Regions from separate parts of the Spongiactinospora sp. 9N601 genome, predicted to be linked through region 1. Evidence: riboswitches for the same ligand, from Rfam matches in the RefSeq annotation. Region 1 holds a riboswitch; the other holds the start of a gene.

What was found. Region 1 has a riboswitch for S-adenosylmethionine ahead of thrC (threonine synthase). Riboswitches for the same ligand answer to the same signal wherever they lie in the genome.
Region 2: another riboswitch for S-adenosylmethionine. It lies ahead of ACH34R_RS17860 (aminotransferase class V-fold PLP-dependent enzyme); the one in region 1 lies ahead of thrC (threonine synthase).

Annotation. Positions count from the first base shown of each region.
Region 1 is NZ_JBIRBB010000030.1:30,541-33,939, forward strand. Features, by position in the region: gene ACH34R_RS41840 (MoaD/ThiS family protein) at 74-355, opposite strand; gene thrC (threonine synthase) at 385-1,650, opposite strand; SAM riboswitch class I at 1,666-1,810, opposite strand; gene ACH34R_RS41850 (RNA polymerase sigma factor) at 1,935-2,492, opposite strand; gene ACH34R_RS41855 (trehalose-6-phosphate synthase) at 2,596-3,399, shown strand, end outside.
Region 2 is NZ_JBIRBB010000007.1:96,933-100,331, forward strand. Features, by position in the region: gene ACH34R_RS17850 (cation:proton antiporter) at 1-440, shown strand, start outside; gene ACH34R_RS17855 (TerC family protein) at 459-1,232, opposite strand; SAM riboswitch class IV at 1,355-1,470, shown strand; gene ACH34R_RS17860 (aminotransferase class V-fold PLP-dependent enzyme) at 1,577-2,863, shown strand; gene ACH34R_RS17865 (NADH-quinone oxidoreductase subunit D) at 2,881-3,399, shown strand, end outside.

The sequences.
Region 1 (3,399 bases):
GGGCGAGCGACGCCGTACCGCCGTACTCGCTCGCTCCCGTCCAGGACACCGAAATGTACCGCTGGGGACACCCTCAGCGGGCGCCTCCCGCGACCGCCGGGATGACGGAGACCTGAACGCCTTCAGGCGTCGCCGTGTCGAGGCCATCCGAAAAACGGACGTCCTCATCCCCCACATACACGTTCACAAAACGCCGGATCTTTCCGGATTCGTCCAGGATGCGGGCCCCGATGCCCGGATAGTCCGCGTCCAGCTTCTGGAAGACCTCGCGCAGCGTCGCGCCCTCCCCGCCGACCTCCGCCGCACCATCGGTGTATGTGCGCAAAATCGTCGGAATACGCACAGAAACGCTCATTTTCAGCTCACTTTCGTCAGATATGCGGTTCACTCGGCAACGGTCGCGCGGAAGGCGTCGAGGGACGGGCGGATCACCGCCGAGGGACGCGCGTGGTCCGCGACCGCGTCGAGGGTCTTCAGGCCGTCGCCGGTGTTGAGGACCACGGTCTCGGCCTCGAGGTCGAGGCGGCCCTCGCGGACCAGCTTGGTCAGGACCCCGACGGTCACGCCGCCCGCAGTCTCGGCGAAGATGCCCTCGGTGCGGGCCAGCAGCCGGATCGCGTCCACGATCTGGTCGTCGGTGACATCTTCCACCACCCCGCCGGTACGGCGGACGATGTCCAGCACGTACGGCGCGTCCGCCGGGTTGCCGATGGCCAGCGACTTGGCGATGGTGTTCGGCTTGACGGGCTTGATCACGTCATGCCCGGCGCGGAACGCCGTCGCCACCGGCGCGCACCCCGCCGCCTGCGCCCCGATGACCTTGTAGGGCCGGTCCTCGACCAGGCCCAGCTTGATCAGTTCGGCGAAGCCCTTGTCGATCTTGGTGAGCTGCGAGCCGGACGCGATCGGGATCACGATCTGCTCGGGCAGCCGCCATCCGAGCTGCTCGGCGATCTCGTAGGCGAGGGTCTTGGAGCCCTCCGCGTAGTAGGGCCGCAGGTTGACGTTGACGAACCCCCACTTGTCGCCCAGCGGGTCGCCGATCAGCTCCGAGCAGAACCGGTTGACCTCGTCGTAGGTGCCCTCGATGCCGACGAGCCTGCCGCCGTACACCGACCCCATGACCACCTTGGCCTGCTCCAGGTCGGCGGGGATGAACACGCAGGCGTCGAGCCCGGCCCGCGCCGCCGCCGCCGTGACCGCGCCCGCGAGGTTGCCCGTCGAGGAGCAGGACAGGGTGTGGAAGCCGAAGTTGCGGGCGGCCTCGACGGCGATGGCCACCACACGGTCCTTGAAGGAGTGGGTGGGATTGCCCGAGTCGTCCTTGATGTGCAGCGAGCGCAGGCCCAGCTCGGCGGCCAGCCGGTCGGCCCGCACCAGCTTGGTCCAGCCGGGGGCCAGGTTGGGCTTGTCCGCCACGTCGGCCGGTACCGGGAGCAGCGCGCGGTACCGCCATACGTTGGCCGGCCCCGCCGCGATCTCCTCGCGCGTGACCGGCCCGAACTCGTAGGCGACCTCCAGAGGGCCGAAACACTCGATACAGGCGAAGTCAGGGCCGAGGTCGTAACGGGTGCCGCACTCGCGGCAGGAGAGGGCGACGGCGGCGCCGAAGTCGGTGGTGGCGGGCTTGTCGTGTGTCGCGAGCGCCATGGAAGCGAGGCCTTTCCCTCATCTTCGCCTGCGACCGCCTTGATCACAGGCCGGATTTGGCACCTGTCCCGGCCGGCCTCTCGCCATGTCGCGAGCGCTGATCACCGGGAAGGTTGCCGGGGCTTCGCAGGGCCGGTCCCTCCACCCCTCTGGATGAGCAATATGAAGTTGTGAAGTCTGGCGAGCCTGACGCACAGGCTCGCTCGCACTCTACCCGGCAATCGGACATCCGTGACGAGCCATCTCAACATTCAAGACGGCAACCGTCCAGAGATCGGTCCGGATCAGCCTCCGTAGGCGTCGCCCAGAGCCGCCTGCACGAACTTGCGCGCCTGGTGGATGCGTGACTTGGCCGTGCCGAGCGGGATCTGGAGCTGCTCTGCCACCTCCGCGTAGTCGAGCTGGCAGATGTCACGTAACACCAGCGCCTGCGCGAGGTCCGGCTTGTCGGCCTCCAGCGCCTCCATCGCGTCGAGCAGGTCGAGCCGCGACCCCGCGATCACGCTCACCCTGCGGACGTCGGGCCGCTGCATGGGCAGCTCGTCCGAACTCTGCTCGGCCGCCCGGCGCTTGAGCGTGCGGTACGTCGTGCGCGCGCAGTTGGCCGTCACGATGTGCAGCCAGGTGCTGAACCGTGCCCGCCCCTCGAACCGGCCGATGTTGCGGGCCACGGCGAGCAGGGTGTCCTGGCACGCCTCCTCGGCGTCGTGGTGGTAGGGAAGGATGCGGCCACAGTGCCGCAGCACGTCGGGCTCGATCCGCCGCAGCAGCTCGCCGAGTGCCCGGTGGTCACCCTGCGCGGCGGCGCGGGCCAGTTGCTCGGTCGTCTCGTCCAGCGCCATTCGGGTCCCCATCAGCCGTGAGTCCTGGACATCCTATGGTCAGGGATCAGGGTTGGTTAACCTTCCCGCAAGCGTCCCACGGCGAAGGAACGGTGGTCTAACGTTGAACGCTGTCCTGGTGGCCTCCAACCGCGGCCCGGTCTCCTTCACCCTCTCCGAGGGCGGCGAGCTGACCATGCGCAGGGGCGGTGGCGGCCTGGTCTCCGGCCTGTCCGGCGTGGTCAAGCAGATGGACGTGCTGTGGGTGTGCGCGGCGCTGTCCGACGGCGACCGCTCCGCCGTACGACTGGCCCCCGGCGGACGCCTGGACCACGCCGGATACGACACCGGCCCGCTGCGCATGCTGGACATCCCGCCCGCGACCTTCCACCGGGCCTACAACGCGGTCGCCAACTCGACCCTGTGGTTCGTCAACCACCTGCTCTACGACACGCCCAACGCGCCGCACTTCGACGGCAGGTTCCGCCGCGAGTGGGAGTCGTACCAGTCCTACAACGCGGCGTTCGCGCTGGCGCTCGCCGAGCAGGCCGGGCCGGGCGCGCGGGTGATGATCCAGGACTACCACCTCACGCTGGCCCCGGCGATGCTCCGCGGCGAACGGCCCGACGTGCGGATCGCGCACTTCTCGCACACGCCGTGGGCCCCGCCGGAGTACTTCACTCTGCTGCCCGACGACGTGGGCATCGAGGTGCTGTCCGGCATCCTGGGGGCCGACCACGCCGGGTTCCTCACCGAACGGTGGGCGGCGGCGTTCATGGACTGCTGCGAGGTCGTGCTCGGCGCCCGGGTCGATCGCGCCCGACGTACCGTCACCCACGGGGGCCGGACGACCAGGATCGGCGTCCACGGGCTCGGCGTGGACGGCGAGGCCCTGTGGGCGCGGGCGCTGGAACCGGACGTCGAGTCG
Region 2 (3,399 bases), on a different contig from region 1:
CCGTGGGCGCGTTCCTGGTCGGCATCGCCCTGTCCGGCGAACTCGCCGAGGACGCCCGCGCCCTGCTCACCCCCATCCGCGACCTGTTCGCCGCGGTCTTCTTCGTCTTCTTCGGCATGCAGACCGACCCCGGCGCGATCCCCCCGGTCGCCGCCCTCGCCGCCGCCCTCGCCGTGGTCAGCCTGATCACCAAGCTGCTGACCGGCGCGTACGCCGCCCGCCGAGCCGGCATCGCCAAGGCCGGCCAGGCCCGTGCGGGCATCGCGATGATCCCCCGCGGAGAGTTCAACATCGTCATCGCCGGCCTCGCCGTCAGCGCAGGCGCCCACCCCGACCTCGGCCCCCTGTCCGCCACCTACGTCCTCATCCTCGCCGCCTTCGGCCCCCTCGCCGCCCGACTCATCCAGCCCCTCATCACCGCCATCGCCAAACGCGCCTGACCAGCGAAGCGGAGATCATCACTCCTGGTCGCCGGTGTAGCGGCCGTGGAGTTCGATGGGGGCGCGGCGGCCGGCCTTGGTGCGGACGCGGATGTTGAGGAGTTCGACGGCCAGGGAGAAGGCCATCGCGAAGTAGATGTAGCCCTTGTCGATGTGCTGGCCGAGGCCCTCGGCGACGAGTACCACGCCGATCAGGATCAGGAATGCCAGGGCGAGCATCTTGATGCTGGGGTGGGCGTCCACGAAGCGGGCGATCGGGCCGGAGGCGACCAGCATGACGATCACGGCGACCACCACGGCGGCGACCATCACGCCGAGTTCGTCGACCATGCCGACCGCGGTGATGACCGAGTCGAGGGAGAAGACGATGTCGAGCACCATGATCTGAAGGATCACGGAGGTGAACGAGGGGGCGACCTTGCCGGCCGCGTGGCCGGACTTGCCCTCCAGGCTGTCGCCGATCTCGAAGGTGCTCTTGGCCAGCAGGAAGAGGCCGCCGAGGAGGAGGATCAGGTCGCGGCCGGATATCTCGTTGCCGAAGACCTCGAACAGCGGCGCGGTCAGCCGTACCACCCAGGACAGGGCGAAGAGCAGGGCCAGGCGGCTGATCAGGGCGGCGGCGATGCCGAGGACGCGGGCCCTGTCGCGTTGCTCGGGGGGTAGTTTCCCGGCCAGGATCGAAATGAAGATGATGTTGTCGATGCCCAGCACGATCTCCAGGCTGACCAGGGTCAAGAACCCGATCCAGACACCCGGGTCGGTCACCCAGTCCATCGGTCCTCCAGCGCTCATGTTCACAAGTTCGCTGGTCGCAACGTGCGGGCCGGGGAGAAAGTTCGGGAACGTGACGAACTCACGGCGAGCCGTTACCTGGTTGCGATCATGGCGGGGCGTTCGGTTATAGTTCCCCTATAGGTCATGAGTGCCAGCGCAAAGCCCCGGCTAGCTGGCCGGCAACCCTCGCGTCCGCGGCGGGGTGCCCCGGGTGAAGACCTGGTCCGGCGCGTGGTGCGCCGGGCAAGCGCGGGCTCCGTCGCCGTCCACGCCAGGGCAGGGGTCCGACGACCCTGAGGAGGCATGGCGTGTCCGTGACCACGACGACCACTACCAGCGACGTGACCAGCGCATCCGGCCGGCTGAGCATCTTCTCGCAACGGCAGCGCTCCGGGTCCGTCCCGCAGGCCGTCGCCCCCGGCGGGCGCCCGCTGCCCGAAGTGCTCGGTTGCGACCTCGAAGTGCCGGTGAAGGGCGGCAGGCTGGTGCCGTACGCGAACCTCGACTACGCGGCGAGCGCCCCCTGTCTGGCCCCGGTGAACGCCGCCGTGGCCGCCGCGCTGCCCGCCTACTCCAGCGTTCACCGCGGGGCGGGCTACGCCTCGCAGCTCACCACCGCGCGCTACGAGCAGGCCAGGCAGACCGTGCGCGGGTTCGTGGGGGCGCGGCCGGGCGACGCCGTCGTGTTCACCAGGAACACCACCGACGCGACCAACCTGCTGGCCCGCTGCCTGCCCACGGGCACGACCGCGGTCGTGTTCGACTCCGAGCACCACGCGTCGCTGCTGCCCTGGCCGCAGGCCGTACGGCTGGCGCCGCCCGCGTTCCCTGGCGCGGCCGTACGGGCCGCGGACGAGGCGCTGGCCGCGATCGAGGGCCCGAAGCTGCTGGTCGTCACCGCCGCCTCCAACGTGACCGGCGAGTTGTGGCCGATCGCGGCGCTGGCGCACATCGCGCACCGGCACGGGGCGCGCATCCTGGTGGACGCCGCGCAACTGGTACCGCACCGGCGGCTCAACCTCACCGCGCTCGACCTGGACTACGTGGCGTTCTCCGGCCACAAGCTGTACGCGCCGTTCGGCGCGGGCGCGCTGGCCGGCCGCCCGGACTGGCTCACGGACGCCGACCCGTACCTCCGCGGCGGCGGCGCGACCCGCTCGGTCACCGCGGAGACCGCCGACTGGAGTGACGACGCCGAGCAGCGGCACGAGGCCGGCACCCCCAACGTGCTGGGCGCCATCGCGCTCGCCGCCGCCTGCGACGCGCTGACCGCCACCGGCTGGCTGCCGCTGGTCCGCGAGGAGGAACGCCTCCTGGCCCGGTTGCGCGCCGCCCTGGCGGGCATCGAGGGGGTCCACGAGCTGTCGCTGTGGGGGCCGGACCACCCGCGGGTCGGGATCGTGTCGTTCGTGCTGGACGGCTGGACGCCGCGCGAGGTGGCCGAGGCGCTGTCGGCGGAGTACGGCATCGGCGTACGCGACGGTAAGTTCTGTGCGCACCCGCTGGTCACGCACCTGCTGGACGGAGTGCCCGGTGGCTGCGCCGATGGCACGTCGGGCGCGGTGCGCGCCTCCATCGGCCTCGGCACGACCAGCGAGCACGTCGACCGGCTGGCCGCCGCCCTGCGGGACCTTGCCACCCGGCGCTGACGTGACAGCATGAAGGCATGCAGGAAGCCATGACCGAACGCATGGTGGGGATCGGCGCGGGAGCCAAGGAGCTGGCGACCGAGGACATGATCCTCAACATCGGCCCGCAGCACCCGTCCACCCACGGGGTGCTGCGGCTGCGCCTGATGCTCGACGGCGAGCGGATCAGTTCGGCCGAGCCGGTCATCGGGTACATGCACCGGGGCGCGGAGAAGCTTTTCGAGGTGCGCGACTACCGGCAGATCATCATGCTGGCCAACCGGCATGACTGGCTGTCGGCGTTCGCCAACGAGCTGGGCGTGGTCCTGGCCGCCGAGCGGATGCTGGGCATGGAGGTGCCGGTCCGGGCGGTGTGGGCGCGCACGCTGCTCGCGGAGCTGAACCGCGCGCTCAACCACCTGATGTTCCTCGGCTCCTACCCGCTGGAGCTGGGCGCGATCACGCCGATGTTCTACGCGTTCCGCGAGCGCGAGCTGATCCAGGCGGTGCTGGAGGAGATCTCCGGCGGGCGGATGCACTACATGTTCAACCGGGTG